Parabacteroides chongii: one gene and its partner. The protein of the gene in region 1 interacts with the protein of each later gene in a pairwise test. Links are inferred from orthologs where the notes say so. Each region holds a gene or a part of one and is shown on either strand. Other genes may lie near its edges. The genes, in order: P3L47_RS19655 and mrdA.

Region 1 (9,455 bases):
ATCGCTTCCTTGATCGCGAGCGATTGCGTATACCAAATCTCGTTCGGGTCATGTTCTACCCAACCCGGCTTGGGGAAATATTGTTGGAATGTTTTCTGCGAGAGAGTGATGACCTGTCCCTGACGATTAAACAGGATGGCACGGGATGTTGTTGTTCCCTGATCGATAGCCAATACATATTTATGTCTGAAATTCATGTTATATCACTTTATAATCAGTAAACCACTTTCCTTAGGAATAAGTTCAGTTTATCCTAAAAAAGGAACTCCCGCAAATCTAATAAATAATTTAGATTTGCGGGAGTTGTATTTCAACTAATCCAGTCTACTATTCAAACATTTTATCGATACCTCCTGCATCTGCCGGGATACTCTTTCGTTCTTCTTCCGTTATCGTTTTACAAGGATCGGCATATTGTTCAGGAACATCGAAGTCTTCCTCTTCCGAATAACCGAGCGTCTTGTCGGCATACACCTTCTGCATAAATAAGCCGTAGATAGGCAATGCCATACTTGCCCCCTGCCCTTCCTGAAGACGGTCGAAATGAATAGAACGGTCTTCTCCTCCGACCCAACAACCGGACACCAAACTAGGCGTGAATCCCATAAACCAACCATCGGAGTTATTCTGTGTCGTACCAGTCTTACCACCCATCGGTGCTTTTATACCATAACGGAAACGAACACGTCCTCCGGTTCCACCATCAATCACGCTCCTCAACATATATAACATCTTATAGGAAGCATCTTCCGGCAACACCTCACTCATTTGTTGATTGAAACTAGCTATCGTATTCCCATACTGGTCTTCGATACGGGTTACATACATAGGCTCGACGCGAATACCTTTATTGGCAAAGGTCGTATAAGCTCCTACCATTTCACCTACCGATACATCCGGTGTTCCCAAAGAGACAGAAATAACAGGATCGATATTCCCTTTTATTCCAAAAGAATGCAACAGACGAACAAACGTATAAGGAGAAAGCTGCTTCATCAAATAAGCAGTCACCCAGTTCGAAGAGTTCTGCAATCCCCACTGCAACGTAACCATTTCACCGACCCTCTTGGCTCCGGCATTCTTTGGAGCCCAAAGTATCCCGTTTTCATCCGTCAACTTCTGTTCGACATGCAACATTTCATCGCACGGACTAAAGCCTTCAATCATCGCCAACGAGTACAGGAACGGCTTAATAGTAGAACCCACCTGCCTGCGGCCGCCATTGATCATATCATACTGGAAATCATTATAATCTATCCCGCCCACATATGCCTTCACATATCCGGTACGCGGGTCCATCGACATAAACGCCGTACGCAGGAAGCTCTTATGGTAACGGATAGAATCCCATGGAGACATAATCGTATCAACCGGACCGTTCCAGCTGAACACGCTCATTTCTACCGGCTTCTGGAACTCCTTACGCATATCGGCTTCGCTCATACCTTCCTTCTTCATCGCACGGTAACGGTCTGTCTGATGCATAGCGCGCATCAACATCGTATCCACCTGTCCGGCTCTCACATCACGGGAAAACGGAGCATAACTACGTCCTTTCTTTTCTTTGAAGAAAGCAGGTTGCAAAGTTCCGCCTATATGTTCACGAACAGCTTCTTCGGCATATTGCTGCATACGCGAATCAATAGTCGTATAAATTTTAAGACCGTCTGTATATACATTATAATATTGTCCATCCGCTTTCTTATTCTTATTACACCAACCGTATAACGGGTTCGTCTCCCATGCCAACGAGTCTTCCGAGAATTTCTGACCTTGCCAGGAGGCATAGCGCTTACGCTCCGGTTTCTTCGCCGTCAGGACAAGACGAAGATATTCACGGAAATAAGGAGCTGGTCCGTCTTTGTGGTCCATACGGCTGAAACGGACAGTCAGAGGTAATGCTTTCAGAGAATCACATTCCGCCCGGCTGATATACCCCGCCTTTTCCATCTGATCCAGAACGGTGTTACGGCGTCCGCGGGTACGTTCATTCTGACGAACAGGATTGAAATAAGAAGGATTCTTACACATTCCCACCAGTGTCGCCGCTTCTTCTATCTTTAAATTCTTAGGGGTTGTTCCGAAATAGACACGTGCAGCCGATTGAATACCGACTGCATTATACAGGAAGTCAAATTTGTTCAAATACATGCTGATAATCTCTTCCTTTGTATAATAACGTTCCAATTGAACGGCAATCACCCATTCGATCGGCTTTTGGAACAGGCGTTCCATAAAGTTATCGGCACTAGGTGAGAAAAGCTGTTTTGCCAGCTGCTGGGTAATGGTACTACCACCGCCACCACTCTTCTGCATCAGGATACCGCGTTTCACAACAGCGCGGAACAATCCCTGCGCATCGATACCGCTATGTTGTGCATAACGAATATCTTCGGTAGCTATCAAGGCTTTCACCAGGTCGGGAGAAAGATCCTTATAATTTGTCATGATACGGTTATCCTGACTATGGGCATAACTTCCCAATGTCTTTCCGTCAGATGAAATGATCTGGGAAGCATATTTATCGATAGGATTTTCGAGCTGTTCCACCGGCGGCATATACCCGATAGAGCCATTCGCTATTGCGGTAAAAATCAGAAATACAGTCCCTACTGCTGCCGCAAACAGTACCCAGAATGTAATTATAATACCTTTTGTTATTTTTGAAGCCATCTTCTTATTCGCTTAGAAATCGCAAAGATAAGAAATTAAACCAATAATATAACTCCCAGGCTAATTAAACCGATGAAAACCCAAAGCACTACCCCTTGTACCATCGGACGGACACCGACCTGTTTGATTACTTTTCTTGATAATCCGGCTCCGATAAGGAAGAGAGTGACAGTCAATCCCTTTTTAGCCAACCAAACCAACGAACCTGTCACTGTTTCGGGGATCGTTAAAAAGGTGTTGGCAACCATTGCCAAAATGAAAAAGAAGATAAACCAGGGGATAGCAATCTTACCACCTTTTTGCTTGAAGAGGAACATGGTCACGATCGTAATCGGAATAATCCACAAAGCACGCGTCAACTTAACCATCGTAGCGATTTCAAGCGCTTCCTCGCCATAAGCGGCACCGGCACCGACCACCGAACTGGTGTCGTGGATAGCAATAGCCGCCCACATGCCGAATTGCTCCTGTGTCATATTGAGTAAATGACCGATAGGGGGAAAGATAAACAGCGCAATTGCATTCAGGATAAAGATCGTACCCAGTGCCATCGACATTTCATTATCGTTAGCTTTCACTACCGGCCCTACGGCTGCAATGGCGCTACCGCCGCAAATAGCTGTCCCGGCAGAGATCAGATAAGCGGTTTTCCGATCCATCATCAGGCGTTTGCCCAGATATATACCCAACACCAGTACAGCCGCCACCGACACAATGGTGAAAAGCATGCCTTCCTTCCCTGTCTTCAGCGACTCATGCAGATTCATACCGAACCCGAGCCCAACGACCGAAAACTGTAGCAGATATTTGGATGTCTTCTTACTAAACTTAGGAAAAGGCTGCCCGGCTGTCATCCCGAGTGTAAGCCCTAGAAACAGGGCTATTGCGGGCGATATAAAAGGCATCAGGCATAAAATAAAAAGAAGAATGAAAAGAGGTTTGTTATACTTCGCAAGCACTTGTTCAATTGTGTCCATTACTATAATATCTTAGTTATCCTTATATTTTTGACGGCGCAAAAGTAAATTAAAAAAAGATATCATACCAATCACATTATGGAATAGATGATAACTTGAAGTTATAACCCTCCTTTCATTCTGATTGTTCAGATTCTGGCAAGCGCCTCTTCCAAATCAGCCAGCAAATCCTCAATATGTTCCGTCCCGATCGACAAACGAACTGTTCCCGGATAAATTTCCTGGTCTACCAGTTCTTCGGCACTCAATTGAGAATGGGTCGTACTTGCCGGATGAATAACAAGAGATTTGACATCGGCAACATTTGCCAACAAAGAGAAAATCTCCAAACTGTCGATGAAGCGGTGTGCTTCCTCCTGACCGCCTTTCAGCTCGAAAGTAAAAATGGAACCGCCGCCTTTGGGGAAATAACGTTTATATAAAGCATGGTCGGGATGGTCCGGCAGTGACGGGTGGTTTACCTTTTTCACTTTCGGATGATCTTTCAGAAAATCCACGACTTTCAAGGCATTTTCCACATGGCGTTCCACACGCAAAGAAAGTGTCTCCAGCCCCTGTAATAAAATGAATGCATTGAAAGGACTGATGCAGGCTCCGGTATCACGCAAGAGGATAGCACGAATACGGGTAACATACGCTGCCGGACCGGCTGCATCGACAAAACGTACGCCATGATAACTCGGATCGGGCTCTGTCAATTGCGGAAACTTACCGGAAGCGACCCAGTCGAACTTACCGGAATCGACAATCACACCACCCAGCGATGTGCCATGCCCGCCTATAAACTTGGTCGCAGAATGTACTACAATATCAGCCCCGTACTCGATCGGACGGATCAGATAAGGAGTTCCGAACGTATTGTCGACGATCAAGGGTATCTTGTGGCGATGGGCAATATCAGCGACTACCTCTATATCTATAATATTGGAATTAGGATTTCCCAGGGTTTCAATAAAGACAGCCTTTGTATTCGGTTGAATGGCTTTCTCGAAATTCGACAGGTCAGCCGGATCGACAAAGGTGGCGGTTATCCCATAAGCGGGCAATGTATGCGCCAGCAGATTATAACTACCGCCATAAATGGTTTTAGCAGCAACGATATGGTCACCGGCACGGGCAATATTCTCAAATGCATAGGTAATAGCAGCAGCACCGGAGGCTACAGCCAGCCCTGCTACACCGCCTTCCAGGACAGCTACCCGTTGTTCAAAAACACCTTGAGTCGAATTAGTCAAGCGTCCGTATATGTTACCCGGATCCTGCAGACCGAAACGGGCTGCGGCATGTGCCGAGTTATGAAACACATAAGATGTTGTCTGATAAATAGGAACTGCACGTGAATCTGTTGCCGGATCTGCCTGTTCCTGTCCCACATGAAGCTGTAAAGTCTCAAAATGCAATTCTCTTTTTGCCATGATCGTATTCTTTTTAGTTTAACTGATTATCGAATTATTCACCAGCAAAAGTACAATACATGGAAATATCAAACAAGAAATATTGATAATACAGAAAATAACCCTATTTTTGCATCAGTACACAGAATAAACAAACCGGATAATAGTTAAAATAGCCCCAATAAAAGAATTTTATTCTATGGAGACTCTTGATAAAAAGGATTTGCAGATACTTCGTACGCTGCAGGAGAATGCACGATTAACGACGAAAGAGCTTGCCGCCCGGGTAAACCTTTCGTCCACACCTGTTTTCGAACGTCTCAGACGTTTGGAGAACGGGGGATATATAAAGAAGTATATCGCCGTATTGGATGCGGAAAAGCTGAACCTGGGCTTTGTCGTCTTTTGCCGCGTCAAACTCAGTAAGCTCAATAAAGAGATAGCGACTGATTTCACACGGATCATACAGGAGATACCTGAAGTAACCGAATGTTATAATATATCAGGCAGTTACGATTACCTGCTAAAGATACATGCCCCCAATATGAAGCATTATCAAGAATTTATCCTGAATGTCCTGGGAACGATCGACAGCCTGGGATCACTGGAAAGTACTTTTGTGATGGATGAAGTAAAACACGATTACGGTATCCATATCTGACCTTATTTATAGGCTTGCATATACCGGATAAAACTCTCCTCCAGTCCGCCGCTCTGCCCTTGCAACTGCACAAAGGAGAACATACGTTCGGCTGAAAAGTCCGTGATATCAATCACTTTCAATGAACCCGACATCAGTTCGCGGGTAACGGCACGCACCGATACGATCGCAAGGACATCCGAATTTTCAAGAAACAACTTGATACTTTCGGTACTTCCCAATTGCATCAGAACATTTAATTGAGACAATTTGATCTGATGCTCGGCAAGCGTAGATTCCAGGACAGATAATGTTCCCGAGCCATTTTCACGGAGCACCAGCGGCAGAGTGCAAAGCTGCTCCAGCGACAGTTCTTCAAAATGAGCGAGCTTGCTGCCGGTATGCGTAATCACCACCAACTCATCTTTCATAAAAGGCGTATAGTGGAGGGAGCTCTGGCGAATCTTCCCTTCCACCAGCCCCAAAGTGATCTTTCCTTCACACAAAGCCTTTTCGATATCATGGCTGTTACCGTTCAGCAAAGAAGCGCGTATATCGGGAAACTTCCTGATAAAAGAAGATAATATAGGAGGCAAAACATATTGGGCAATCGTGGTACTCGCCCCCAGGCGCAGGTCGCCGCAGATATTATCGGTCAGCAGATTCATCTCGAAATCCAGTTGCCGGTAAGCGGCAAGCAACGTATTAGTATGCGACAAAAGCAATTCCCCTGCCCGTGTCAGCACGATACGGCTACCGGTACGGTCGAACAACGGCATCTTATACTGCATCTCCAGTTCATGAATATGTTTGCTTATAGCGGGCTGGCTTATATACAACTCTTTGGAAGCTTTCGTAAAGCTCAGGTTAGTCGCTACGCTGTAAAATACCTTCAGGCGAAAATCCATATTCCTATATTCTTTTAAATAAACTTATCTGGTACAAAGATATGGGTTTATTTACATACTTTTGTATGACCAATACATGAAGACAATATGAAGATCAATAAAAAAGTAGTTACAACTATTATCGTTATTGCTGTTACCCTGTTCTTTATCCTGCCGGGTATCGGCTTCAGTATTCTGAACTGGGGTGTTCTCCCTCCGGAGAAACTGACTCCGCTTGTCATCGAACAGACCAATAAATTCCTTGATGCCCACCTGGATTGCGAACGGATCGAGCTTACTTATTTCGAAACATACCCGCATCTAGGTATCCGGCTTACGAATGGTCACCTGATCTCGCATGCAGCAGAAGACTCTACTGCACACGAAGAAGAACTGGCCATCCCATCCGACTCGTTGCTTGCTTTCAAAACAGCCGTTATCTCCCTCCGGCCAACCGACTTTCTTTTCGGCGGCAAGATAACCATCGGCGAGTTCAGCCTCGAAGAACCCCGCTTCTACGGTTACGTCAATAAAAAAGGGGCTGCCAACTGGGATATTTATTCCAGTGAACCCGATTCTGCCGAGACCGACAAAAAGCCTTTGCCACCTATCGACCTGCAAAAAGTCCGTATCTCAAATGGCCGTTTCACTTACGACGACCGTGAAGCAGACTTATTTGCCGAGATCAACGGTTTCTTCCTTAACATGGACGGCTCGCTGACCGACGGGAAGAACAAGCTGGACATTGAAACCGGCTCTACCTCTATTCTTTTCAGTAGTCCGACCTATACATTAGAAAATAAACTGGCGCTGAAACTAAAAAGCCAACTCCTGTTATCCGACAACTTCAATACAATCACATTGAACGATGCCGAATTGCTGGTAAACAACCTGCCTTTTACAGCCAACGGTTCTGTCAGCAGCCTGCCGCCGCTGAAACAGACCAAAATAGACATGGAAGTCGGGCTTAAAGTATCCGATATGAACGATCTGCTGAAATTCATACCCGATGCCTACTTCCAACACAGAGAAAAAATAGAAGCTAAAGGTGCAGTCATCGTGGAAGGTAACATACATGGTTACCTGGGCGACAGCATTGTCCCCTCGGTTAACCTATGCTGTAAAATAGAGAATGGCTCTTACCACGTCAAAGGTCTCAAACAAGGGATCGACACCCTACAGATGGATATGGACCTCCATCTGAACGGCATGTATCCCGACTCTTCTTTCGTCTCGTTGGAACAACTGACATTAAAAGGTCTGACAACTTCCCTGGATATGAGCGGAAAAGTCACCAACCTGCTGACTTCTCCCAATATAGATACAAATATTAAAGGAAAGATAGATTTCACACGGCTGGCAAAAGAATTCCTGAACCCGGACACCCTATTCCTCCAGGGAGTAATGGATGCCGACCTTTCTGCCTCGTTCAATGTGGATGACCTGCTGAACAGCCAGTACGGAAAAGTACATGCGTCAGGCCGTTTGAATATCGATACATTGAAAGCCTACAGTAAACCGTTGGGAATGGATGTCTTTATTACCAATGCAGCTTTCTCGGTCGATTCAACCCAGTTAAGTAGTTCTTACCTGGAAAATAAGGACCTGTTAAGCATAACACTGTCCGTCGACAGCCTGAACGTCAAATATCAGGACGACATCAGTACCAACATCAGCCGATTGGCTATACAGGCAAAAACATCACCGGTAATCGATACGACAGCCGTTATCCCAATGACAGCACAGTTGAAATTCGATTATCTGCGCACCCGTCTTCCTGACTCCGTATGGCTGGTGGCCGGACAGACTGTTATGAAAGGCGGCATCAAATCATCCGCATCCAACAAACTCATACCGACTGCCGGAGCTACCATCTCTGTCGATACCCTGCGTTATTTCATTCTGCCGATGCGTACCGGAATGATCCTCTCCGGAAATACATTTAATATAGAAGCTCTTCCCTACCGGGATGCCATACGTCAACGCAGGCTGGCCCGGACCGATACGACTACGCAAACAGCTGCAAGAGTAACACGTACACGCCGTCCAAGAATACCTGGTCAGGTACAGGCAGACACAACCGATGTGACAACGCAGTTATTACGTCGCTGGGAAGTACGCGGCAGTCTTTCGTTCAACAAAATGCGCGGATTCAGCCGCCTGCTGCCTCTACCGATGAGAATAGATCAGACAACCATGAAGTTCAACACCAACGACATTACACTCACCGATGCACACCTGCATCTGGGAAAAAGCGATTTCATGCTGAACGGAGAAATAAAACGTATCCGCCAAGCCATGTTGCGAGGAGGAAAATTACAGGGCAACTTCTCCCTGACATCCGACTATATCGACTGTAACCAGCTAATGAAAGCGATGAACTCAGGCATGCAATATTCGGAACAACATGCCGCAACAGCCGACCAGTCAGCTATCGACGAAGAAAATCTCGTCACAATGGATACCCATACATTGCAGGATTCCATGGCTACAGCCACATTAGACACGACAGACCGGGTATTCGTTATCCCTGCTTATTTGGATATGACGCTTCATACAGATGCGAAAAAGATCGATTTCAAAGATGTCGAACTGAGCAATGTCCTTGGTGAAGTGATCATCCGCGATCAGAGCATCAACCTCAGCAACCTCAAGATGGATTCGAATATCGGTCGTGGAAATATGACAATGTTCTACACGGCTAAGGATGAAAGCGGTGCTTCTGCAGGTTTCGATCTCGATCTGGAAAATGTCATGGTCGAGAAATTAATCGGATTATACCCCGCCATCGATACCCTGGTTCCTATGTTACGTTCTTTCGAAGGCGTAGTAGACTGCCAGATCACAGCCACCTGCAAAATGGACTCAGTAATGTCACTCGATC
Region 2 (16,007 bases), 1.8 Mb from region 1 along the record:
TCCAAATCCAAATGGTTGGTCGGTGTATCTAGAATCAGACAGTTCGCATCCGTAAGCATCATGCGTGAAATCATACAACGCATCTTCTCACCTCCGGACAATACGCTCACCTTCTTCAACAACTCTTCGCCGGAGAACAACATGCGGCCGAGGAATCCTTTCAAGAACACATCGTTCGTGTCCGGTGAGAACTGGCTCAACCAGTCGATCAGATTATAATCGGAAGCGAAATATTTGGCGTTATCCAACGGCAGATAGCTTGTCGTAATGGTCTGCCCCCACTGATAAGTACCTTCGTCGGCCTTCTCCTCGCCGTTGATAATTTGGAACAGGGCAGTCATGGCACGCGGGTCGCGGCTGATGAATACCACTTTGTCTTCCTTCTCAACGTTGAAGTTCAAATCCTTAAACAATACTTTGCCTTCAATGCTCTTCGTCAGTCCTTTTACTTCCAGAATCTGATTGCCCGGCTCACGATTCGGCGTGAAGATGATGCCTGGATAGCGGCGTGAAGACGGCTTGATCTCTTCTATATTCAGTTTCTCCAACATCTTCTTACGGCTGGTAGTCTGCTTAGACTTAGCCACGTTGGCACTGAAACGGCGAATAAATTCTTCCAGCTCCTTCTTCTTTTCTTCCGCCTTCTTGTTTTGGTTCTGCTGCTGGCGAAGTGCCAACTGGCTTGATTCGTACCAGAAGCTATAGTTGCCGGCAAACATCTGTAGCTTACCGAAGTCGATATCTACCGTATGTGTACAAACAGAGTCGAGGAAGTGGCGGTCGTGGCTCACAACCAAGATGGTATGTTCCGAGTTAGACAGATAGTTCTCCAACCAGCCAACCGTTTCAAGGTCGAGGTCGTTGGTCGGCTCATCCAGCAACAGGTTGTCCGGCTGACCAAACAGAGCGCGTGCAAGCAAGATACGCACCTTCTGCTTACCACTCAGGTCTTTCATCATGCTGTAATGATATTCTTCGCTGATACCCAGACCGCTGAGTAGGCTGGCTGCATCGCTTTCGGCGTTCCATCCTTCCATTTCGGCGAACTTCTCTTCCAGTTCCGATACGCGGATACCGTCGGCATCGCTGAAATCCGGTTTTTCGTAAAGCGCATTCTTTTCGCTCATCACCTCCCACAGGGTGGTATGTCCCATCAAAACGGTATCCATCACCGTATATTCGTCGAAAGCAAAGTGGTCCTGGCTCAATACCGAAAGACGTTCTCCCGGACCCAGGCTCACCGAACCGCGCGTCGGGTCGAGCTGTTTGCTGATCACGCGAAGAAATGTTGATTTTCCGGCACCGTTGGCACCGATAATACCGTAGCAGTTACCCGGCGTAAACTTCATGTTTACATCCTGAAAAAGGATACGTTTGCCGAACTGTACGTCCAGATTGTTTACTGTTATCATATTTTGAGTATCTATTAAATTTCGAATGAGTGTGCAAAGATACTAAAAACAGACGTTCTGTGCCAGCCCGAATCGTTTTAATCGGAGTAACCGCATCAAAATATCGTGTATTTTTATAAAAGATAACCCGTTGGCGGAATTTATTTCGCCCATACCCTTCACCTGTCACTCGTGTTGTATTAGCCTGTTAAGCAGTTAGATACGGTGAATGGTGACGTTTCACTGACAAAATAGCCGCCGGAGCCAATATCTGTGACTGCCGGAGCTACTTCCAATGGATGCCGGAGCTATTTTCAGTGGGTGCCGCAGCCAATACGAACGGGTGCCTACTCATTTTGAATAAGTGCCCGCCCATTGAAGAGAATACGTAAGTATTTCCGAAAAAAAGATAGCTCTTTTGAAGATAAAAGTCCCTTCTTTTGATTTTAAAAGTCTTGTCTTAACATTTCAAAAGACCCTACTTTTGATTTGTGATTTTTAGCCTTTATAAAGACGTGTCACCGGAAAATGCAGATACATAGATAGATGTAAGCGGTGACGGGTGAAGGCTTATCTGCGTTCCGTTAATATTGTATGTCAATTATCTCTATTATTGCTTCACATCTTTCTGGATAATGGCATTGTTGAGTCTTTCCTTTTTGTCTTTTTCGTTGTTTTTTCTGTTTTTTCGGGATTTGCCCCTACAGTTTTCAACAGATTCTAAGTTTTATTAATGAATTGCCTCGGGAAATTAATTCTCAACATTCATATACATATTGAAAATAATTATCTACTTTTGTGCTCTAAAACATTAAAATAAACCTAACAAAGATGGCTGCAACAAAACGTATTAAGCGTGCATTGGTCTCCGTGTTTCATAAAGAGGGACTGGATGAAATCTTAAAAAAACTCCACAATGAAGGTGTGACTTTTGTGTCAACTGGTGGAACTCAGACGTTTATCGAATCATTAGGCATCCCTTGCGATGCGGTAGAAGACCTGACTGGTTATCCTTCTATCTTGGGAGGACGTGTTAAAACACTTCACCCGAAAGTTTTTGGCGGCATTCTTAATCGTAGAGAAAATGAAGGCGACAGAGAACAGATCGCTCAATACGAAATTCCAGAAATTGACCTCGTGATTGTAGACCTGTATCCGTTTGAGGAAACAGTTGCTTCCGGAGCTGAAGAACAGGCAATCATCGAAAAGATAGATATAGGCGGTATCTCATTGATCCGTGCCGCTGCAAAGAACTTCAAAGATGTAGTGATCGTAGCATCTAAAGCACAGTATCAGCCTTTGATGCAAGTGCTGAATGAAAAAGGGGCAGAAACTTCCCTGGAAGACCGTAAATGGTTTGCCAAAGAAGCTTTTGCTGTTTCTTCTGGCTATGATTCTGCTATTTTCAATTATTTTGACGGACGCGAAGGCTCTCACCTGCGTGTTGCTGTAGATCAGCCAATGCACCTGCGTTACGGTGAAAACCCGCACCAGGCTGCCAAATACTATGGTAAGTTCAACGATATGTTCGATCAGATCCATGGTAAGGAAATTTCTTACAACAACTTGCTGGATATCGATGCTGCTGTCAGCCTGATCGACGAGTTCGACGAACTGACATTCGCTATCCTGAAACATAATAACGCATGTGGTATCGCATCCCGTCCGACTGTGCTCGAAGCATGGAAAGATGCATTGGCCGGTGACCCGGTTTCTGCTTTCGGCGGTATCCTGATTACCAACAGCGTGATCGATAAAGAAGTAGCAGAAGAGATCAACAAGATCTTCTTCGAAGTGATCATCGCCCCGGAATATACAAAAGACGCTTTGGAAGTGCTGATGCAGAAGAAAAACCGCATCATTCTGATCCGTAAGGAAGCAAAGACATGTCCGATGCAATTCCGCTCACTATTGAATGGTGCATTGATGCAGGAAAAAGACCTGAGCATCCAGACTGCTGCAGATCTGGAACCGATGACTGACAAAAAGCCTTCCGCACAGGAAACGGCAGACCTGTTGTTCGCTAATAAACTGGTGAAACACAGCAAATCGAACGCTATCACATTGGTAAAGAACAAACAGCTTTGTGCCAGTGGTATCGGTCAGACATCGCGCGTAGATTCTTTGAAACAAGCTATTGAAAAGGCAAACTCTTTCAAATTTGATCTGAAAGGTGCCGTTATGGCTTCTGATGCATTTTTCCCGTTTCCTGACTGTGTTGAGATTGCTGATAAGGCAGGTATTACTGCCGTTATCCAACCGGGTGGTTCTGTAAATGACAAGCTGTCTGTTGATTATTGTAATGAACATGGCTTGGCTATGGTTAAGACGGGAGTCCGTCATTTCAAACACTAAAAAAACACCTTATTAAAAAATGGGATTATTTTCTTTTACACAAGAAATAGCGATGGACCTGGGTACTGCGAATACCATCATCATCAGTGGTGGTAAGGTCGTGGTAGATCAGCCATCGGTAGTTGCCCTCGACCGGCGTACCGACAAGGTGCTGGCAGTCGGAGAGAAGGCACGCCAGATGCACGGAAAGACGCACGAGAATATTCGTACGATCCGTCCGTTGCGCGATGGTGTGATTGCCGACTTCTTTGCTGCCGAGCAAATGATACGCGGTATGATCAAAATGATAAATCCGAAACATCGCTGGTTTTCTCCTTCATTGCGGATCGTGGTTTGTATCCCGTCCGGAAGCACTGAAGTGGAGATACGTGCCGTACGTGACTCTGCCGAGCATGCCGGAGGACGCGATGTTTATATGATCTATGAACCTATGGCAGCTGCGATCGGTATCGGTATCGATGTGGAAGCGCCCGAAGGAAACATGATCGTGGATATAGGCGGTGGTACGACTGAGATCGCTGTTATCTCGTTGGGTGGTATCGTTTCCAATAAATCGATCCGTATCGCCGGGGATGACCTGACGGCTGATATAATGGAATATATGCGTCGCCAGCATAATGTGAAAGTCGGTGAACGTACAGCCGAGTTGATCAAGATCAATGTCGGTTCTGCATTGACGTTCCTGGATAATCCTCCTGAAGATTATATTGTACATGGTCCGAATCAGATGACGGCTCTTCCGATGGAAGTTCCTGTTTCTTATCAGGAAATAGCACACTGTCTGGAAAAATCTATTTCCAAGATGGAAGCAGCTATCCTGAGCGCACTCGAACAGACTCCTCCCGAACTGTATGCCGATATCGTACGCAACGGTATCTATTTGGCAGGTGGTGGTGCTCTGATGCGCGGGCTTGACAAGCGTCTGACGGACAAGATCAATATCCCGTTCCATATTGCAGAAGATCCGTTGCATGCGGTTGCAAAAGGTACGGGCGTAGCATTGAAGAATATAGATAAATTTAATTTCCTTATCCGATAAAATAGTTGACAGTTGACAGTTGACAAGTGACAGTTTAATTTTTATTCTAACTGTCAACTGTCACTTGTCAACTGTTAACTTGTTATATGGCTTATGCGTAAACTGCTGGACTTCCTGGTAAGAAAGAGGCATTGGTTTCTGTTTGTTTTGCTTGAGATTGTTTCGTTGATGCTGATCTATCGTAATAATGCATACCAGCGGAATATCATCTTTAGTTCGGCAAACGTATTGACCGGTCATATTTCATCTGTTTCCGGTTATGTGACATCCTATCTGGACCTGCGTGAAATAAACAAGGAGTTGCTGGAGAGGAACGGGCAGTTGGAAATGGATTTGCTGGAGTTGCAGGACCGTCTAGATATGATGGTCGCCGATACACTTACTTTTAGCGGGTTTGCTCCTGATTCGACCGAACAGTTTCCGTATAGTTTTGTCTTGGCGGAGGTTGTGAATAATAGTGTAAGCCATCTTTCGAATTACATCACTGTGAATAAAGGACGTAAAGACGGTATCGCACCGGATATGGGCGTTGTTTCCGAAAGGGGAGTTGTTGGCATTGTTTCCACTGTGACAGATCAGTTCTCAGTGATCATCCCTTTACTTAATCCTAAATCACGGTTGAGTTGCAAGGTGTTGGGAAGTAGTTATTTCGGTTCGTTGAGTTGGAATGGACGAAATACCCGCTATGCCAACCTGGAAGAACTGCCACGGCATGTGGAGTTTCAGAAAGGAGATACGATCGTGACGAGCGGTTATTCGAGTGTGTTCCCGGCAGGACTGGTTGTCGGTACGGTTTCCGACTTTGAGAAACAGCACGACGATAACTTCTTTTCACTGGAGGTGGAACTGGCGACAGATTTTCAGTCGTTAAACAACGTCAGGATCATTAAGAATTATAATCAGGCAGAACAGAGAAGAGTAGAACAAGAGGCGAGGAGAAATGATTAATTTATTACGGGGGTTGATTTATTTCGTTGTATTGGTATTGATTCAGGTGTTGATCCTGAACAATATACATTTCCTGCGGGTCGCAACGCCGTTTTTATATCTTTATTTCATCATAAAGATGCCGGTAGGAACGTCGCGCGATGTGGTTGTTTTGTCTTCTTTTCTGATCGGGCTGGTGATCGATATGTTCTCAAATACGCCGGGAATGCATGCTGCGGCATGTACACTGGCTGGGGTTATACGTGAACCCTTGATTCGCTTTTTCATGGGAAAGGACCTGCCCGAAGGGATCTACCCTTCCTATAAGACCTTTGGCTATGGTGGTTTCTTCCGATATGTTTTCTCATTCGTGGTGATCCATCATGTCACTTTATTCCTGATCGAATCGCTGACTTTATTCGATCCGTTATTCCTTGCGATCCGTATCGGTGCGAGTGTGGTAACGACTACATTATTAATTTGTACGATAGAAGCTTTCAATATAGAGACACAGAAGAGTGGAGACTAATACGAAGTATACACTTGAGAACAGGCGTTATGTAATAATAGGTGCCGTAGTTCTGTTGGTTCTCATCTTTATTGTTCGTTTGTTCTACCTTCAGGTGGTGGAAAACGATTATAAAGCATGGGCTGACAGCAATGCGTTTTTGAAAAAGACCCTGAACCCCTCCCGTGGGATGATCTATGACCGTAATGATAAACTGTTAGTCTACAATCAACCGGCTTATGATGTGATGCTTATTATGCGTGAGGTTCAGCCTTTCGATACGCTGGATTTCTGTAATATCCTCAATATAACCAAGGAGCAGTTCGAAAAGCAGATCGCCAATATCAAGAACCGCCGGTTGAATCCGGGATATTCGTCATATGTCCCGCAATTGTTTATGAATCATCTTTCAGCACAGGAGTGTGGCGTATTGCAGGAAAAACTGTATAAATTCCCCGGCTTTTATATTCAGAACCGTACGATTCGTCAATATGAATATCCCTATGCGGCACATGTGTTGGGTAATATAGGGGAAGTAAACCGGAAAGATATAGAAAAAGACGATTATTATGTACAGGGAGATTACGCCGGTCGTGCAGGAGTTGAACGTTCATATGAGAAAGAGTTGCGTGGTGTAAAAGGAGTGGAGATTCTTTTACGGGATGTGCATGGTCGTATAAAGGGAAAATACGATGACGGGAACAGCGATATTCATCCGGTTTCGGGTAAGAGTTTGAAACTGGCAATAGATATTGATTTGCAGGCTTACGGAGAGAAGCTGATGCGGAATAAGGTTGGAAGTATCGTGATGATAGAACCGGAAACAGGTGAAGTGCTTTGTATGGTTTCTTCACCTAATTACGATCCGAGCTTGCTGGTCGGACGCCAGCGGGGTAAGAATCATAAGATGCTGGAGGAGACTCCCCAGACTCCGCTTATCGATCGTTCTATAACCGGTTTTTATCCTCCCGGTTCGACGTTTAAACCCACACAGGGGCTGATCTTTTTACAGGAAGGGGTGATAACGCCTGAAACGATGTATACCTGTGCGCATGGATATACTTATTCTCCAAAGCGGAAACCGGCCTGTCACGGACATCCTTCTCCTTTGAGTCTGGTCCCGGCTTTGGCAACTTCCTGTAACTCTTATTTCTGTTGGGGGTTACATGATATGCTGGATAGCCGCCGTCGTTATCCGACCATACAAAAAGGTTTTGAGGTTTGGAAGAATCACCTGGTATCTATGGGATACGGCTATCAGTTGGGAATCGATTTGCCTGGAGAAAGAAGAGGATTTGTCCCGAACAGTAAGTTTTATGATAATTATTATCACCGTTGGACTTCTACGACAGTCATCTCTATTGCAATCGGTCAGGGAGAAATAGCAGCAACGCCGTTACAAATTTGTAATTTGGCGGCAACAATTGCCAATCGGGGATATTTTATTACCCCTCATGTCGTGAAAGAAATACAGGATACACCTTTGGATACTCTTTATACAAACAAACGATATCCGACTGTGGATGCAAAACATTATGAAGTTGTTGCGGAAGGTATGCGCAATGCGGTACTGGGCGGTACTTGCTGGGCTGCAGCGATTCCCGGTATTGAAGTATGCGGTAAAACCGGTACAGCTGAAAACCCTCATGGAAAGGACCATTCTGCCTTTATCGGCTTTGCTCCTTATAAGAACCCGAAAGTGGCTATTTGCGTCTATGTTCAAAATGGAGGTTTCGGTGCGGCGTTTGGAGTTCCTATCGGTAAGTTAATGATGGAATATTATCTGAAGGGTGAAATATCACCGGAAGATAAAGCCTTGGAAGAAAAAATGACAAATTCGGTGGTAACTGAAGACCGTGTTTATTTATTATCTGATTATGGGGTACAGAAAGACTGAAATGTGGAAGACGATTGACTGGTTTACCATTATACTTTATATGTTGATGATAGTAGCCGGTTGGTTCACTATTTGTGGTGCCAGTTTTGAGTTTGACAGCATGAGCCTGTTTGATATAAACGGACGTCCCGGATCGCAGCTGATGTGGGTGGGTATTTCTATGGTGGTTATTTTTGTCATACTGATGCTGGAAAGCGATTTCTTCGATGTCTTCGGTTATCTGATATATGCAGCTATTATCCTTTTGCTGATAGCTACTATCTTTTTTGCTCCGAATATCAAAGGATCTCATTCATGGTTGCAACTGGGGTCTTTCCGTATACAGCCGGCGGAGTTTGCAAAGTTTGCAACGGCACTGGCTGTGGCGAAGTTCATGAATTCTTATGGATTTCAACTGACCACAGTCAAGAACTTTTCTATAACACTCCTGCTTATTTTCCTGCCGATGATTTGTATCATTCTGCAAAAAGAAACCGGTTCGGCATTGGTTTATTTTGCTTTTTTCCTGATGCTATATCGGGAGGGCATGTCCGGATATATTCTGCTGGCAGGTGTTTGTGCGGTAGCTTTTTTTGTGACGACCATGAAGTTCTCGGATGTTGTAGTAGGTGCAACGGATATGGGAACATTGATTGTCTCTTCAATGATATTGGTTATTTCTTTTTTTCTTGTGGCTAGAATTCGCAAGAACAGGATGGCTTTACAGATTATGCTGGGAGGGACGGCTCTCGTGTATCTGGTAGCTTATATAACTTCTCTTTTTATCCCCGTAAATTTTGCCTGGGTTTCAGTGGGATTAGTCGGACTGGCTATCGTTTATCTGATATATCTTTCTCTTCGTAACTGGGTGTGGCATTATGGAATGATAGCGGCTTTTGCTTTAGGGTCGATGGCTTTTATGTATTCGGTGGATTATGTATTCGATGAAATACTGGAGCCTCACCAGCAAATTCGTATCAAAGTGTCGTTGGGATTGGAAGATGATCCCAGCGGAGCAGGTTATAATGTGAATCAGTCGAAGATCGCTATCGGGTCGGGTGGGTTGACCGGGAAAGGTTTTTTAAACGGGACACAGACCAAATTGAAATATGTGCCGGAGCAGGAAACCGATTTTATTTTTTGTACGGTAGGCGAGGAACATGGTTTTGTCGGTTCTACGCTTGTCCTTCTCCTGTTTGGGGCATTTATTATCCGATTAGTCGTGCTTGCAGAACGGCAGAATACAACATTTGGCAGGGTGTACGGATATAGTGTTGCCTCCATATTCTTCTTTCACCTGGCTATCAACGTCGGAATGGTTACCGGGCTGACTCCTGTGATCGGTATTCCGTTGCCTTTCTTCAGTTATGGAGGCTCTTCTTTATTAGGTTTTACAATCTTATTATTTATTTTCCTTCGGCTGGATGCTTCCCGGAGAGAGCGTTGATCTTCGTTGATCAGTTCACTTTTTCTACCCGGAAGCCGATTTCCTGTATACCTCTTAATGTACTGTCACGCATACCCTGGCGGAAGCTGAACGTATACATCCCCGGATGTTCGAATTTATAATTTGTCCGTATGGGAAAACTGGACTGAAATAAGGAGATACCGTGTCCATACCATTTTCCGAATTCATCCGCTAAAACACATTCTATCGTATCCCTCTTCAAAGGACCGATCGGCTGTTCTTCGTTGCAGAATAGCCAAAGATTCTGATAAGGATACATATTGTTGTTGCGAACCTCAAAAGTCAGGTTGTAAGGAGTGGTGATGTCGTCTACGTGAAAAGAAAAATAATATTCCTTATCCTTCCCCCACGTTGTGTTATCAATGGCCTGGTACTGGTCGTACAAGGCCTGTTGATCGCAGGAGAAGCATAAGAATACAAAGAGAACGACAACGATTCCTTTAAGCTTCGGGCTTATTCTCCGGTTTGTTTCCTCCCGGTTTAGCTTGATGCTGAGGTTTGTCATTATTCGCTTGTTTGTCATTATTCTCTTTAGGCTTTTGTCTGTTTCTGTTATTCCGGTTGTTATTATTGTTGTTGCGGTTGTTATTATTACCGCCTCCTTTATTACCTCCGGAGTTGTTATTGTTATTATTGTTGGGAGCCTTTTCGTTTCTGGGCTGTTTGTCGTTACCCGAAGGCCGGTTATTTGCCGGTTTGTTGTTACCGTTTTCTCTATTTTCTCCGTTGGCAGAAGCGTTCGGATGATTCCCTCCGCTATTATTGCCGTTGCCTCCGTTTCCTCCATTGCCTGATGGACGTTTTTTCTTCTTTTTCTTGACAGAGTCAAAACGAGTGACGCTATCCTGACCGAGAATATCCTGTGCATCGCGTTTAGGCGGTTGCGGTTTGGTGTCGGCTTCCAGAGTAACCGGTTTGCTTCCTTTCTTATTCATATTGATCACATCGAAAGCACGATCTGCTGATATCGTAACCAGGTTGGCGGCAAAAGATTTGTCGGTTGAATAAGTTATCTCACGTTTGAAGATGTCTGTCTTGAAGTGATAGTAATTGTTATCCTTTGTTTCAAGTACGATTTCCCTGGACGGTAAACGCTTTTGGGCTTCCACGTAAGCATCCACTTCATAGTTGATGCAACATTTCAGTTTGGCACATTGTCCGGCCAGTTTCTGAGGGTTCATGGATATATCCTGATAGCGGGCAGCACCGGTAGCCACTGAAACAAAGCTCGTCATCCAACTGGAACAGCACAATTCACGTCCGCAAGGACCTATACCACCGATGCGTCCGGCTTCCTGACGGGCACCGATCTGTTTCATTTCGATACGTACACGGAATGCTTCTGCCAGGACTTTGATCAGTTGGCGGAAATCGACACGCTCGTCGGCGATATAATAGAAAATAGCCTTGTTGCCATCTCCCTGGTATTCTACGTCGCCGATCTTCATGTTCAGTCCCAGGTCTGCTGCGATCTGTCGTGAACGGATCATAGTGGCATGTTCTTTCGCCTTTGCTTCTTCGTACTTCTCTATATCAGTCGGTTTCGCTTTGCGATATACCTTCTTAGGTTCATATCCTTCCCCTGTACGTACATTGTTCTTTTTCATTTGAAGAAGAACAAGTTTTCCGGTAAGGGTGACAGTCCCTATATCATGTCCGGGACTGGCTTCGACAGCAACCATATCCCCTTTTTCAAGAGGTATTTTTGAACTATTCAGATAATACCCTTTACGGGTGTTTTTGAATTGCACTTCTACGTAATCGGTTGCATTTTCCGCATCGGGCACATCGCAGAGCCAATCGTAGGTATTCAGTTTATTATTTTGTATTTTGCTGCATCCTTTTTTCCCCATGCAGCAACTTCCTTTATTTAGTTTGAAATCCATTTTCTAGTTGTATATGTATTTATAGTCTGTACAATTACGCAAAAATAGTCAAATATTCTCAGAGAATGAGCAAGGGAAAGTGAAAAAACAAGAATAGGGAAAACGTGAAAGGCCCCCAAGCTGATATTTCTACCGTTTGGGAGCCTTTTATTATAAAAATAGTAACAGTTTAGTCTACTAAGCCGTGACTTTTAAATACCTTGTGAATTGCTTCAAGTGCATAATCCAACTGCTCTTTCGTGTGAGTAGCCATCAGTGAGAAACGGATCAGCGTGTCTTCCGGAGCAACGGCCGGAGAAACTACCGGATTTACAAAGATTCCGGCTTCGAACAATTCTTTAACGATCAGGAATGTCAGATCGTTATCACGGATGAATAACGGAATGATCGGAGTGGCGGTATGTCCGATTTCACAACCCATGTTACGGAAACCGTCCAGGGCATAGTGAGTCAGATCCCACAGATGTTCGATACGTTCCGGTTCGCTCAACATGATATCGAGTGCGGCACCTGCTGCTGCTGTAGCTGCCGGCGTGTTGCTGGCACTGAAGATGTAAGAACGTGAATTGTGACGGAGGTAGTTGATCGTGTCTTTATCAGAAGCGATAAATCCACCGATAGAAGCCAGTGATTTACTGAATGTACCCATAATGAGGTCTACGTCGTCGGTAACACCGAAGTGGTTACATGTTCCGCGTCCGTGATCACCTAGAACTCCCAGGCCGTGTGCTTCGTCAACCATGACGCTGGCATTGTATTTCTTTGCCAGTGCTACGATTTCGGGAAGTTTGGCTATATCTCCTTCCATACTGAATACCCCGTCGATAACGATCAGCTTCACCTTGTCAGGTTCGCATTTCTGGAGTTGTTTTTCCAGCGATTCCATGTCGTTATGCTTGTATTTCAGTTTAGTTGAGAAAGACAGACGATGGCCTTCAATGATGGAGGCGTGGTCCAGTTCATCCCACAAGATATAATCTTCACGTCCTGTCAGACAGGAAACTACTCCCAGGTTCACCTGGAAACCTGTTGAATACACGATCGCATCTTCTTTTCCTACGAATTCAGCCAGACGTTTTTCCAATTCAATATGGATGTCAAGCGTACCATTCAGGAAACGTGAACCGGCACAACCCGTACCGTACTTTTTGATCGCTTCAATTGCAGCCTCTTTTACTTTAGGATGATTAGTCAATCCTAAATAAGCGTTTGAGCCAAACATCAAGACTTTTTTACCACTGATCATTACTTCAGTATCCTGATCGCTTTCGATCATTCTGAAATAAGGGTAAATTCCTGCAGCCATCGCTTTTTGAGGAGCATCGTACTTTGCTAGTTTCTCTTGTAAAAGTTTCATATTATTATTGAAGAGAATGATTTTCTCGCTTATTAAAATTCCATTATAGAATTAAGGGTTTGTCGTATACATATTCACCTATGTTTCGGCAAATCCAGCCGCAAAAGTAGTAAAAAAATAACTTATAGTAGCCTTAATGCTTTAAAAGTTTTACAAAAGCATTATTTTTGTCGCTTCAATCTTTATAAACAGTTAGGATGGGCGGAAAAAAAATAAAGGTGCAGGCTATAATAAATCCTATTTCCGGTGTCGGTTCGAAAAGAAAGATACCTAAGATGATCGAGCAAATGTGCGAGAAAGGCGATTGTCCGTTGGAGATTTCTTTCACCGAATATGCGGGGCATGCCAGTGAGTTGACGAGAAAGGCAATTGACGAAGGAGCCAATTGTATTATAGCTGTAGGTGGCGACGGCACGGTGAATGAAATAGCCCGTGCGATGGTTCATTCGGATGCCGTTTTGGGGATTGTCCCGAAAGGGTCCGGCAACGGGTTGGCCCGTGAGCTCCATATACCGATGGATGCTAAACGGGCATTGGAGCTGATAATCAAAGGACATGTTTCCACTATCGATTGCTGCAAGGCGAACGACCGTGTATTCTTTTGTACCTGTGGGGTAGGTTTTGATGCGGCGGTAAGCCAGAAGTTCGCTGAGGAAAAACGGCGCGGATCTCTTACCTATATAAAAAATACGGTGGCGGAATATTTGAGTTACAAGCCGGAACCATATGAGTTGCTGGTGGATAACCAGACCATTAAGGAGAAAGCTTTTTTGGTAGCATGTGCCAACGCCTCCCAGTATGGAAACAATGCGTTCATTGCCCCTCATGCCAATATACAGGACGGGCAGATGGATTTGACTATATTGTCGCCTTTTACACCGTTGGATATAGCGCCTTTGGCAATCCAGTTATTTACAAAGCAGATCGATCGGAACAGTAAGATCAAGACGATGAAAGCGCGTCAGGTAACCATTATCCGTCAGAGTCCGGGTGTTATGCATCTAGATGGAGAGCCTGTTATGGCAGATAGCCGGATCGATATTTCGGTCATACCGCAGTCTTTACATGTGATAACGCCTGAAGTGATATCCTTTACCGAGGAGGTTCATAATTTGTTTGGTGAAGTAACGCGTTTCTTCGACAAGAAACTACCTTACATTTTCAGATAAAAATCTTTGGTTAATGCTATGTATTCCGGGGTGTACTGGTGTCTGGATTCTTCTATGACCAGTGTATCCCGGTTTGTTGTATCTGCTTCTACTGCCGATAACTCAATCAGTAATCGTTTGGGGTGAGCTCCGGGGACAGGTATTACGTCTGTCTGTCTGGAAACAAATAAAGAATTTTTCCAGGCAATCGATTCTACTTCCTCCAATTGTTCGTAAGGCAGGACCAGGGCTATACGTCCGGAAGAAGATAACAGGGAACAGGCATTTTCAACCAGTTCGGATAAAGGCAGGCTGTCCGTATGGCGTGCAACCGAACGTTTATTGTCCGGACATTTCAAGGAATTTATAAAATAGGGAGGATTGGAAACGATCAGATCGTATTTTTTACGGGTAACCGAACCGGCAAATTCCGAACAGGCAGCATGTATAACCCTGATTCTTTCAGCGAATGGAGATGCCTTCACATTCTCTTTCGCCTGGATACAGGCATCGTTGTCTATGTCGATCGCATCGATATCTCCCGTACTTCGCTGGGCGAGCATTAGAGCGATGATTCCTGTACCGGTTCCTATATCCAAAATGTTTTTACAGTCGGCGAGATTGCCCCATGCTCCGAGCAAAACGGCGTCTGTTCCGACTTTCATTGCACACTTATCATGCCATATCGTGAACTTTTTGAATTGAAAATAAGGATTTGCCATACATATTTTTATATTGTGAGGGGCAAAAGTAGCTAGAATTACCTGAAAAGCTGTAACTTTGGCACGTTTATTGTATCAATAAGTACAATTGATAGGGAAGTAATATGATGAAAGAAAGAATGAAGAGGTTTACCGATGAGTCGTATGACGATTTGGACGATAATATTGGGATTGTAATGCCTATCCTTACAGAATGTGATGTGGATGAGGATTTTACAGATGGTATAGATAAAGTAGGGAATGTGGTTCCTATTCTTCCGTTGAGGAATATGGTACTTTTTCCGGGAGTAGCCATGCCGGTCATTGTCGGCAGGCCTAAATCTATGCGTCTGATAAAAGAGGCTGTTCACAATAAATCTTTGATCGGTGTTGTCTGTCAGAAAGAAGTGAACACGGAGGATCCGGAGTATAATGATTTGTATACGACCGGTGTAATCGCAGATATTGTCCGTGTACTTGAAATGCCGGATGGTACGACAACGGTGATTCTGCAAGGAAAGAAACGTTTCTCCCTGGATGCTCTGGAAGAAACAGAACCCTATCTGAAAGGAAAAATAACTTTGCTGGAAGATAGGATGCCGGATAAGACCGACCGTGAGTTTGAGGCGCTTATCTCAACGATCAAAGATCTGACAATTAAAATGTTGGGTTCGATGAGCGAGCCGCCGCGTGATTTGATCTTCTCCATAAAGAATAATAAGAATGTCCTTTATCTGGTCAACTTCTCCTGTAGCAACATCCCCAGCGGAGCTTCAGAAAAGCAGGAACTTCTGTTGATCGGCGACCTGAAGGATCGTGCTTATCGTTTGTTGTTTATTCTGAATCGTGAATATCAGCTGGTAGAACTGAAGGCTTCTATCCAAATGAAAACACATGAAGATATAAACCAGCAGCAACGGGAATATTTCCTGCAGCAGCAGATCAAGACTATTCAGGAAGAACTGGGTGGAAATATAAATGAACTGGAAATAAAAGAGTTACGGGAAAAGGCTAGAAAGAAAAAATGGCCGGCTTCTGTTGCTGAGATATTTGAGAAAGAGGTACGTAAGCTGGAACGTTTGCATCCGCAATCGCCTGACTTCTCCATACAGACACAATATGTACAGACGATCGTTAATTTGCCGTGGAATGAATACAGTAAAGATAACTTCAACCTGGTACATGCCCAAAAGGTTCTTGACCGTGATCATTACGGACTGGAAAAGGTAAAGGAACGTATCATCGAGCATTTGGCGGTATTGAAGCTGAAAGGAGACATGAAGTCGCCGATTATCTGTTTGTACGGACCTCCGGGAGTGGGTAAAACTTCGCTGGGTAAATCTGTCGCTGA

Evidence for each region.
Region 2: the proteins of P3L47_RS19655 (region 1) and mrdA interact in binary tests that used the Escherichia coli proteins (3 or more experiments, as listed by UniProt). The link is inferred for Parabacteroides chongii from one-to-one orthologs.

What each region holds. Positions count from the first base shown.
Region 1 is NZ_CP120849.1:5,142,254-5,151,708, forward strand. The notes cover bases 1-2,981. They hold P3L47_RS19655 (transglycosylase domain-containing protein), read right to left. Parts: upstream 2,674-2,981; coding sequence 328-2,673; downstream 1-327. Other genes in these bases: glpK (glycerol kinase GlpK), read right to left, coding at 1-197; P3L47_RS19660 (YeiH family protein), read right to left, coding at 2,709-2,981. In the rest of the region: more of P3L47_RS19660, read right to left, coding at 2,982-3,650; P3L47_RS19665 (O-acetylhomoserine aminocarboxypropyltransferase/cysteine synthase family protein), read right to left, coding at 3,779-5,065; P3L47_RS19670 (Lrp/AsnC family transcriptional regulator), read left to right, coding at 5,244-5,705; P3L47_RS19675 (LysR family transcriptional regulator), read right to left, coding at 5,708-6,592; P3L47_RS19680 (AsmA family protein), read left to right, coding at 6,680-9,455. UniProt on the Escherichia coli protein: Cell wall formation. Synthesis of cross-linked peptidoglycan from the lipid intermediates.
Region 2 is NZ_CP120849.1:3,320,320-3,336,326, forward strand. What follows is about bases 5,675-8,673. They hold mrdA (penicillin-binding protein 2), read left to right. Parts: upstream 5,675-6,230; coding sequence 6,231-8,117; downstream 8,118-8,673. Other genes in these bases: mreC (rod shape-determining protein MreC), read left to right, coding at 5,675-5,733; mreD (rod shape-determining protein MreD), read left to right, coding at 5,726-6,241; rodA (rod shape-determining protein RodA), read left to right, coding at 8,098-8,673. Also shown: P3L47_RS12245 (ABC-F family ATP-binding cassette domain-containing protein), read right to left, coding at 1-1,412; purH (bifunctional phosphoribosylaminoimidazolecarboxamide formyltransferase/IMP cyclohydrolase), read left to right, coding at 2,223-3,746; P3L47_RS12255 (rod shape-determining protein), read left to right, coding at 3,766-4,785; more of mreC, read left to right, coding at 4,879-5,674; more of rodA, read left to right, coding at 8,674-9,543; gliding motility lipoprotein GldH, read right to left, coding at 9,554-10,069; P3L47_RS12285 (PSP1 domain-containing protein), read right to left, coding at 10,005-11,450; spt (serine palmitoyltransferase), read right to left, coding at 11,620-12,807; P3L47_RS12295 (diacylglycerol/lipid kinase family protein), read left to right, coding at 13,005-13,976; P3L47_RS12300 (tRNA1(Val) (adenine(37)-N6)-methyltransferase), read right to left, coding at 13,961-14,677; lon (endopeptidase La), read left to right, coding at 14,782-16,007. UniProt on the Escherichia coli protein: Catalyzes cross-linking of the peptidoglycan cell wall. Responsible for the determination of the rod shape of the cell. Is probably required for lateral peptidoglycan synthesis and maintenance of the correct diameter during lateral and centripetal growth.